Regions from separate parts of the Levilactobacillus suantsaii genome, predicted to be linked through region 2. Evidence: predicted binding sites of a transcription regulator. Region 2 holds the regulator's gene; the other holds the start of a gene.
What was found. Region 2 encodes LexA, which represses DNA repair genes until DNA is damaged. Its sites were predicted from a motif close to CNAACANNTGTTNG; they were not measured.
Positions count from the first base shown of each region.

Region 1: H3M12_RS04045 (Y-family DNA polymerase) is a predicted target of LexA. The motif match lies at 3,613-3,626, and genes of this name have one in related genera.

Region 1 is NZ_CP059603.1:868,794-874,280, reverse strand. Features, by position in the region: gene H3M12_RS04055 (MFS transporter) at 14-1,528, opposite strand; gene H3M12_RS04050 (hypothetical protein) at 1,627-2,073, opposite strand; gene H3M12_RS04045 (Y-family DNA polymerase) at 2,070-3,560, opposite strand; gene H3M12_RS04040 (APC family permease) at 3,884-5,308, opposite strand.
Region 2 is NZ_CP059603.1:1,835,250-1,840,736, reverse strand. Features, by position in the region: gene H3M12_RS08535 (ABC transporter ATP-binding protein) at 1-1,651, opposite strand, end outside; gene H3M12_RS08530 (YneF family protein) at 1,788-2,024, opposite strand; gene H3M12_RS08525 (DUF896 domain-containing protein) at 2,123-2,371, opposite strand; gene lexA (transcriptional repressor LexA) at 2,556-3,185, shown strand; gene H3M12_RS08515 (nucleoside 2-deoxyribosyltransferase) at 3,257-3,697, opposite strand; gene H3M12_RS08510 (hydroxymethylglutaryl-CoA synthase) at 3,831-5,012, opposite strand; gene H3M12_RS08505 (PPK2 family polyphosphate kinase) at 5,157-5,487, opposite strand, start outside.

The DNA.
Region 1 (5,487 bases), 970 kb from region 2:
TAAGCTTTAACGATTAAGCCGGATGTTGTTGATGTTGCCGTTCCACGACCGGGGCACGGTGTTGCCGAAGCAACAAGTAACCCAGTAACAAGACGATGACCAGAACTAAAATCAAGGCCATGATCATGATGTGGTGCATCCCATTGAACAAAATTGTCCGCATCTGCGGTAACAGACTGACCGGCAAGCTCCCCGCCGTTTGCGAGTTGCTCAATTTATTGAGCATGTTCATCGTGATTTCACCCGAATGAGCCTTGACGCCAGCCATTAAAGCTTGATTCAAGATGACCCCGTAAATCGACGACATGAAGGTTTGACTCAAGATTCGGACCAGGTAGGCAAACGACGTGGCAATCGGCACGTCACGGGTGCTAACGTCACTTTGGACGGCCACCTGCAGGGTCGTGAAGCAGACCCCGATGCCGAAGCCGTTAAAGGCGCCCATCACCAATAAGAAAGTGTAGCTGGCGGTTTGGGCCACCAGGCTCATCCCCACGAAGGTAATCAAGAACGTCGCCGTTCCCAGAGCCAAAACTTGGTAGCGTCCTAAATGGACCTGGGTCACTGGGGCTAATTCCGACCCCAAGAAGTTCGCAATCGACCCGGGAATCTGGGTCATCCCGCCAATCAACGCACTAAGGCCCATGATGCCCTGGGCCCACATCGGCACGTAGATGTTGAAGGCCACAAACGAGCCCCACAGAAAGGCAAAGATGATTAAATCGATTACTAATTTCGAATTATGGAACAGTCGGTTAGGCACGATGGGATCCTTAACGCGATTTTCCACGCCGTGCATCCGCCAAAGTAAGGCCAACCCCAACAGAATGAAGAGCGCGGTCAACCAGATTGAGGCGGTCCCCAAGAGCTGAATCCCAATCAAGATGGCGACTAATCCGAGTACCATCAAGATAGCGCCTTGGTAATCCACGGGGGCCCGGTTCAACGCCAGGTTGCTCTTGAAGAACAAGCCAACGATTAATACGGATAGTGCCGCCAGCGGTAAGTTGAGGTAAAAGACCCAGTGCCAGCTAAAGGCATCGACAATCCAGCCCCCAATCAGTGGCCCAATAATCGACGCGGTACTGAAACTCGCCGACGTGATGCCGATGACCTGCGCGCGTCGTTTCAAGTTGCTAAACAGTTGCGCGTAGATGATGAACGGAATCGTGCTCATCCCGCCGGCACCAATCCCCATGACGCCTCTGGCAATGATGAACCAGGCGACGTTCGGGGCCAGCCCCTGAAACAGCGCTCCCACGGCGAAGACCGTGGTCGTGGTAATGTAGGCAAACTTATTGCCGTGACGTTCCCCAAACTTACTCCATAACGGTGTCGCGACCGCCATCCCTAGTAGGAAGATGGCCACAATCCAGCCCATGTACTGGATGCCGTGTAAGTCGCTGACAATCGCGGGGAGGGCGGTGTTGACAATCGTCGCATCCAGCCCCGCCATTGCGTTAGATAAGAGTAACGCACACGTAACCAAAATCTTACGCTCTCGACTCACGAAAACCTCTTCCTTCATTTATGTAATTTTGATGATAAGTTACTACTTAGAATACTAGAACTCCCTTCTATTCGTTGTCAATAACCTAACGCCGCGGCCTCCAAATTAAAACGGTTTCACAATTTAGGCGGGTCACATCGGTGAATTGCCTGCAACGTGGTGCGAGGGATTTCTTGACCGGTCGTGAGAATGACCGCCTGACTGGTTATAGCTTTAATCCGCACCGTGGCGGTGTGTGATGCACCCGTTTCCGGGTCAAAGTAGGTCGCTTCGACCCAGGGGCGTTGGGCCAAAACCGGTTGTAACGCCCGCAACTGCCGGTGACAGGCGGCCGCCAGTTCGGCGGGTAATTCGGCGCGGTCGCGTACCGTTTGGGCGCTTTGATCCAATAGCTCGGTGTACCCACTCAACGCCGCAAACGGCGCAAACTGTGCGGCCCGTTCCGCTGGCGTCATTTGCGGGTGGTTTTTCGAGACCGGCCGCGGGTGGCCCATGATGTCGCGGTAGGCACTGGTATCATTGAATAATTGTTCGGCTAATTTTCGCTTGCTGTCGCGACTCATGCTTGATGGCCCCCAATCTCGTGATTCCGCTTTTTAAACGTCGCCCCGTCCAAAAGATCAGTAGCCCGCATGATAGCGTCCTTACCGAAACGGTCCTGGACCTGTAAAATGGATTCCTGCACACGACGCTCACGGTGCCGAGCTGCTGCGTCCGGCACTGCCGGTGTGGTGGTCGGGCCAAACAGTGCTAACTGTTCACTGTACGGCGCTGCTGCAGCCGTTTCCGCGACCACGTGACCGACACTTACGGTGACTTTCCGAATTTTATAATGTGGATTAACCTGGCGCCGATAGATAACGGTCACGGCACGTTTCAGCGCCGTGGTCAACGAGGTTGGCACCTGCAAATTGTAACTGCCGTGGGCCGGCTTGGGGACCGTCCGCCCGTAGAAGTCATGCGTCACAGCTGCTCCACTCGCCGGCCGGCCGTGCGCGTCATAGGCCACGGTCAAGACCACTTGGTCACAGACTTGCTGGCGCTTGACCAGTTCCAAGGACAGGCCGTCCACCATCTCTCGGACTACTAACTCCCCTTGTTGGTAATCGTAAGGAGTTGGCAAGACTTGGCCCGAACCGATACTGTGGGTACTTGGCTGATACTGTTTGATGTCAGCCAGCGTCGCCGATTCGTAACCCCAAGCGTGGTCAATAATCAGTTCGGCGACGCGGCCAAACTCCTGATAGAGGGTCTCTTCGTTGCGCGTTGCCGTGGCGGCTCCCAGCGAACACCGGGCGATGTCGCCCATCGTATGGAGCCCTAATTTTTCCAAGCGACGGGCATACCCGCGACCAATCCGCCAAAAATCGGTCAACGGCTGGTGGGCCCAGAGATACTTGCGGTAACTCCGCTCATTCAACTTAGCGATGCGCACCCCATCTTGGTCGGCGGGAATCTTCTTGGCCACGATATCCATCGCAACTTTTGCCAAATACAGGTTCGTGCCAATCCCCGCGGTCGCTGGTATCCTGGTCTGGCGCTGGACGTCTTGAATCATCCGCTTGGCTAAATCACGCGCCGAGAGGTGGTAAAGTTTCAGATACGCTGTGACGTCCATGAAGACCTCATCGATGGAATAGACGTGGATCTGTTCCGGCGCCACGTAATGTAGATAGATTTGATAGATCTGGTCACTGATCCTGAGGTAATAGGCCATTCGAGGTTGGGCCACTAAGTAGTCCAGCTTGAATTCTGGATGTTGTAAGAGGTCCTGCCGTACCGTCGACGACTTTGTTAAACGGCCATGATGGGCTACCGCACGTTGCTGGTTCAAGGTGGCGACTTGCTGTTCTACTTCAAACAACTGTGGCCGTCCCGGTAACCCGAAGCGTTTCAAAGCTGGTGACACAGCCAGACAAATGGTCTTGTCCGTGCGCCGCGGATCCGCCACTACCAGGTTGGTGTTCAACGGATCCAGTCCGCGAGCGGCACACTCCGCCGACGCGTAAAACGACTTCAAATCAATTGCAATGTATACCCGCTGGCCCATCTTGGTCCCTCCATTCTTCAAGTTGCCTTTAGTATACGCGATTTCAGCTAGGGGAACAAGCGTTCTGATTTAGTTTTAAGTTTTGGTAACACTCGGGGCTGGACTTCCTTTTTGATTGACTTCCCTGAACGGCCATGCGATACTAGTTCCTGGTGCCAAACCACGGTGGGGGTACGCGATCGGCGCGTTAGCGTTCAGAAGGTCGCCGCACCTCACCACGAGCTCCGCGTTTACGCGCGGAGTTTTTTTATCCACTAAAATCAAAAACAGGCTTCCCCAGAACTGAAATTCTGGAGAAGCCTGTTTGCAAATAAATTTTAAGGTTAATCTTCCGTTGATGCCGCTTTTTGAGGATTTTGCAGTTTAGAATGGCGAATACCGTAGCCAAAGTAAATCACGAGGCCTAAAATCAGCCACAAGCCGACCGAAATCTTGGTGATGTTCGGTAACATGATAATGAAGTACACGCTGGACAACCCCGCTAGGATCGGCAGGAACGGGTACAACGGCATCTTGAACCCGTCGTTGGCGATGTCCTTGCGGTGCCGCAACGGGATGACCCCAAACGAGATAAACGCAAAGGCTAATAACGTCCCGGCATTGATCAATGACGCCAATTCAGTCAACGGCACCAGGCCGGCAAAGAACGCCTGCACGATAGTTGCCACGATAATGGCGTTTTTCGGTACCGCGTGCTTGTAGCTGATGGCCCCCATTTTTTCCGGTAAGAGACCATCACGACCTAGGGCGTAAACCAACCGCGACCCACCGAAGAACATGGTGATCATGGCGGTGAAAATCCCGATTAAGGCGCCAATCGTAATCAGCTTGTTCCAGGTATTCAGGTGAATCAACTTCAAGGCGTAAGCCGCCGGGTCATCGACGTTCAACTGCTTGTAGTTGACGATACCGTTCAGGACAAAGGAGAACGCCACGTACAGCACGACCGAGACCAACACGGTCCCCAGAATCCCCCGGACCACGTTTTTCTCGGGGTGAATGGTCTCGGCGGAGTTAGCTGCCAGTGCGTCAAAGCCGATGAAGGCAAAGAACACGGTCGCCGCGGCCGTCGAGATGCCCCCCAAGCCAAACGGTGTCGTTTGAAATTGTTTCGGGTAAAATGGGGTATAGTTATCCGTCTTGATGTAGAAGACCCCAACAACGATAAAGAGGATGATAATGGCGACTTTAATCACGACGGCCACGTTTTCCACGCGTTTCGAGAGGTTGGCACCCTGCGCGATAATCAACGCGATCACCAACACAATCAACGTCGCCGAGAGGTTGATGACGCCACCTTCGAGCGGTCCTGCTTGGAGCGCCTGAGGTAACTTGACGCCAATCGCCTCTAAGATGTTATTGTTAAAGTACGAGGCAAAGCCAGTCGCCTCGGCCGACACCGCCAAAAAGTATTCCAGGATCAACGCCCAGCCCAGAATCCAACCGACGATTTCGCCGTAAATGACGGCCCCAAAAGAATACGCCGAACCGGCAACCGGCATGGCCGAGGAGAATTCCGCGTAGGCCATCCCCACGATTCCGGAGACCAATGCAGCCAGCAAGAAAGCCACGGAAACCGCGGGCCCTGCGTGTAAGGCGGTTTCGTGGCCAGGGAGGATAAAAATCCCCGTCCCAATCACAGCCCCGATTCCTAGGGCGACCAGGTCCCGGGCTCGCAAGGTCTTGGTCAACCGCGAATCGGCCTTCAAATAGGTACTCACTGACTCTTTTTTAAATATGTCTCTCATAAAATGCTCCCTTTAACGCAATTTTTCATTTTATTGTCAATTTTCTAACCTTAATCTAATTTAAGAAAAATTTCAAGGGCAATCATGTTTTATCCGGCTTTCAGTGGAGATTTAAAGGCGTGAAAACGGATAATAATTAGTAATTTCTCATTTAATGCGGTATTATCATTTTCTACCAT
Region 2 (5,487 bases):
CAACAATGTGACCGTGGTCTAACACGATGATTTCATCAGCGTTCATCACTGAACTCAACCGGTGCGCCGAAATGATCGTGGTTTTATCGGCTCGTTCGGCGCGTAAGTTGGCCAAGATTTTGGTCTCGGTCTCCGCATCGACGGCGGATAAGGCATCGTCTAAAATCAGAAGTTCCGGATTGATCAATAAGGCCCGGGCAATCGCCAACCGCTGTCGTTGCCCTCCAGACAGAGAGATACCCTCTTCACCGACCTGGGTATCATACCCCTCCGGTAATTGGTCGATTTGATGGGCCAAATCACTCTTTTGAGCCGCCGCCACGACTTCGGCTTGAGTGGCGTTAGCCTTGGCGAAGCGAATATTTTCAAAGACCGTATCGGAAAATAAAAAACTTTCCTGCGGCACGTACCCGATAGCCGGTAGGTAGCTGTCGAGTGCGTAATCTTTGATTGGATGGCCACCGAATTTAATTTCACCGGTGTACTGGTCAAATTCCCGTAAAATCAGCTTCATAATGGTTGATTTTCCGGAACCGACCCGCCCAACGAGACCCAATGTGTGCCCCGCCGCCAGGTCAAAATCGATCTGATGCAAACTGGTCTGCGTGTCGTTGGGGTAATTAAAGGTCGCCACGTGATAATTCAGTGCCCCCCGTGGTCGGGTGGCAATCCCGTCCGTCCGGTCGATAATCTGACTCTTTTGGTCCAGAAGTTCCATGACCCGATCATAACTGGCATTGCCCCGTTCCATAGTATTGAAGAGCATCCCAACCGCAAACATTGGCCACACCATCATCGCCAGGTAGCTAATGAAAGAAACCAAATTTCCAATCGTAATGGTGCCGTGCAGCACAAAGAGGCCCCCTAAGACGATGGTCGCCACGTAAGAAATGGAAATAATCAGCGTGATGGCCGGGTCGAACAACGAATCGAGTCGGTTCACGTGCCGGTTGATGTCGATGGTCCGAGCGATCTGTTGATTATAGTCATCGACATCGGCCTGGTCCTGGCCCAAAGCCTTAATGCCCTTGATACCACTGATACTTTCCTGTGCCTTATTATTCAAGCGCGAAAAAGCCGCCTGGGATTGGCCAAACGCCCGGTGAATCTTTTGCCCCAAAATCCAGGAGACAATCGCCAGGAACGGGAATGGTACCACGGCCAATAACGTCAAACGCCAATTGATCAAGGCCATCATAGCGATCAACTTGGTGCCACCGGTAATGATGGCATCAGCAAACTGCAAGATCCCCCCACCGGCGACCCGTTGGACGGCTTCCAAGTCGTTAGTGGCGTGAGCCATCAAATCTCCGGTGCGGTAACGTTGATAAAAGGTCCGGTCCATGCGCATAAAGTGCTGAAAGAGCCGGTCCCGTAAAAGTTGTTCCAACCGAGCCGCCCCGCCCCAGATGGCCGTTCGCCACATGTACCGACTGCCATACTGGGCTAACGCTGCCCCTGCAACTAGGAGTAAGTCTACGGCCAGCAACGACCCCGTCATGGTACGGCCGTGAATACTATCGACCATGTTCCCGATGATGCGGGGAGGAATGATGGCAATAATGGCTGTTAAGAGCAGGCCGAGGACTCCAATCGTATAGCGCCGCCATTCTAGCCGAAAATACCACATTAGTTTTTTAAAGATTGTCAAGCGGCATCCCTCCTAAGATTAGAATTCAATTAAAATTATATGATGATGGCTCTCATAAGTCTAGCCAACACCCGTAAAAAGGCCATTAAAAAACTCATCGCCCAAAAGTGCTGGCGACGAGTCGGAAGTTGACCGCTTACTTCTTCTTATTGCTGTTACGAGCTTGCTGTTGCATGGCGGTCATCATCTGATGAAGTTTCCGTTGCGACGGCTTCTGTCCCATCTGTAACATCATGACCCGTAATTGGTCTTCGTTAATAGGCGGATTGTCTCTTAAATATTTTTCCATGTATTTGCGCGCCCCGTAGAAACCTGCTAAAGCACCGGCAAGCCCGACGACGATCACAATCAGAATCCAAATTCCAGTTGACAAGACATTTCCCTCCCTTATAAAAGCATTCACTATGTAATTCTACACAACCTGCGAACAAAATAAAAGAGTGAATCTCCAAAAAGACCCACTCTCGTTAGTTAATCGTCCCGTAAGCCCTTATCACGTTGAATGCGGCGAACTTTTTCGGGAGTAACTTCCTTCCCGTTCTTGTCGTAGACCTGCATCATTTCAACCTGACTCCGGAAGCTTTGGCGAAAGAGCTTCAAGTATTGTTGCCGTAAATCGGCACGCTCGGATTTCTCCGCTGCGGTCAGTCCCGTGGACTTGGCTTTGTGGGCCAATTCATTGATGCGCGCCAGCAACGGCGTCATCGCGTCTTCTGCCATGAAACACCCACGCTCCTTTCGTTTAAAGTACGTTATTTGAGTTAAGGTTTCAAAACATCCCTTATCATATCAGGGTTATTTTCAGAATTCAACTGATTTAGCCGAACATCTGTTTGAAAATGACCGCTAGCTATGCTAGAATTGGGGTAAATTCAACTATGACTGACGAACGAGGTGGTACACAATGACTAAAGCTTCTGAAAGTAAACAAATCGCCGTCTTACGGTTTATCTGGGAACGCGTTAACGAGAAGGGTTACCCACCGACCGTTCGTGAAATCGGCGAGGCCGTGGCGCTGTCGTCAACGTCCACGGTCCATGGCCACATCGCCCGCCTAGAAAAAAAGGGCTTCTTGATTAAAGACCCCACGAAACCCCGGGCCCTCGAAGTGACCCCCGCGGGCCTCGAGGAATTAGGCGTGCACGAACAACAAACGCAAATTCCTGTTTTGGGTACCGTCACTGCTGGGACCCCCATTCTAGCGGTCCAGGAAGCCACGGACTATTTCCCGGTTCCCCCAGAATTTGAAAACAGCGAAGATCAGCTCTTCATGCTGACTATCCGGGGCGAGAGTATGATCAACATCGGCATTTTGAATGGTGACCAAGTCATCGTTCGTCGCCAGCAAACCGCAGACAACGGCGATATTGTCATTGCCATGACCGAAGAAAATGAAGCCACGTGCAAGCGTTTCTTTAAGGAAGCTGACCACTACCGGCTCCAACCGGAAAACGACACTATGGCGCCCATCATCTTGAACCAGGTTACCGTCCTGGGTAAAGTCGTTGGCCTGTTCCGCGACGACGTTCACTAACTATCGTTCAACCAAAAGAGTCTGAGAAAATTTTCTCAGACTCTTTTTACGCTCTGTTTTTAATTAACACCTTAAATAACTTCACCTTCATACCGACTGACCGGTAACGTTTCAAAGTCATAAGTTGCCAGGTCTTCGGCTTGTGTCAGGTAAGACTGAGCCCCCTGGGCCAGCATCAAGTTAACGTTATTGTCCTTTTCGTGAAGCAAGACAATTGGTGTTTGGCTGTGGAAAGCGTACCCGATTTCAAAGGCCGTTCCAGAATCTACCTGGTCATCGACAAAATCTGCCAAGGCCACCACAACATCGGCCTGGTCGATCTGATCGATATCCATCTTAAAGGTCCGGTCGCACCATTCAGGCGTCCCCATGGTTACGTCCCGTAATTCGTTCAACCGAGGACTGAAGACCCGGCCCACCTTCGGGTTAGCAGCCAAAGCCTTTTCGGCGCGGCCAATGCGTTCGAGTTGCTCGTCATCAAAAAATGGTCCTGCTAAATAAATGTTGGTCACAATTAATCTCCTCGTTTTCTCTTAAGTGCTTTTTATTATAGCGAAAAAATTAACTTTTAGCGACTATTTTTTCTGAAATGTCCGTTATTTCTTATTAAATTCGTTATGCGGTTCGTCAGTGAGTTCGGCCCCACTAAGCTTCCATTCGGTGCCGATATTGACGCTGTTGATGTTGTCGTCCTGCCAAATAATACGGAGCCGAGTCAGCGCCCACCGCCAATTGGACGTCCTGGCCATTGTTCGGTAACTGTTGTTGGAACAGTTCCTCATATTCGGCCACACTCACCGCACGCCGGTCAGCCAATAACGTCGTCAGCGCGGCATCATCGAAGCCCCGTTGGTAGTCAGGCTGAAGAACGCCACTATAAAATTCACCTTCGGCACCGGAGCCGTAACTGAAACAGCCGATGCGATCACCAGCACGTAAATCCCCATGGCGCCACAACGATAAGAGACTTAGATATAACGACCCGGTATAGAGGTTACCGACATTGCGATTATCCAGTTGACTGGCCTCAAAGGCCGCCGTCAACTCTTGCTGGTGCGCCGCACTGGCTTCGGGGAGGACTTGGCGTAAGCCTTTCCGTCCCATTTTAGTAAAGGGTAAATGAAACGCCAGGGCCGCAAAATCCGCAATCGTTCGCCCCGTCTGCTGCTGATACGCCGTCCAGGTCTGCTTAAAGAAGTCTAAGTACACGTTAGTGGAGTACCGGCCGTCGACCAGGGCTTCGGTCCGATCCAACGGCCGCCAAAAGTCCATTACGTCGGCCGTATGGTAAGCACTCTGCGCATCTAACGCCATGATCTGCGGATCTGCGCTAACCAACATAGCCACGGCACCGCCACCCTGAGTCACTTCACCGGGCGTCCGCAAACCATAACGGGCGATGTCGGCCCCAATTACAAGCACTAAGGCGTCCGGGTGAGCCCGGACGTAATCGGCCGCTAGCTGTAAACCAGCGGTGGCCCCATAGCAGGCCTGTTTCAGTTCAATGGCCCGCGTATCCGCAGCTAGGTTTAATAGGTGCGCCAAATAGACCGCCGTGGCCTTCGAATTATCCACGCCAGATTCTGTCCCGAACAGTACCATTTTAATCCGGGAACGGTCTTCTGGCCGTAAAATCTGGGTTGCCGCGTTGGCTGCCATGGTCACGACATCTTGGGTCGGTGGAATCACCGCTTGTTTATCTTGGCCGATACCCACGTGATACTTCGCCGGATCTTCTCCCCGTGCAAGGGCTAAGTCCGTCATCTCTAAATACAACCGCGGGGTGTAAAACCCTACCCGATCAATTCCCACTTTTAGTTCGGACATCTCGTTCATTTCCTCCTTGCGTACGCAATCATTGAGAACAACTTTACCATTTTCAATGCTGTTTCGGCAAGGTACGAAAATTGTAGGTTACAACTAATAAGTTATTTAATGCTGTTAGACCGCTTTTTGCTAATTACAACCGTATTAGACTTTACCCTTTTCTAACTTTTTTAGTACGTCCAACAACGCTTGGTGTTGAGCCGACGTCACCTGCGGATATTGGGGATTCAATTCTGCTAAATTGTCAGCCAAAATCGTCGCGACTAATAACCGGGCCGTGGGCTTATCGTCGGCCGGAATGATGTACCAGGGCTGCTTCTCCGTGGCTGTATGGGCCAACATCTGGGTATAAGCCGTCTGGTAATCATCCCAGTAACGCCGTTCCTTCAGGTCGGCCGGATCGAACTTCCAGTTTTTTTCCGGTAAGGCCAACCGTTTGGCCAATCGGCTCGTTTGCTCGTTTTTCGACAAGTGT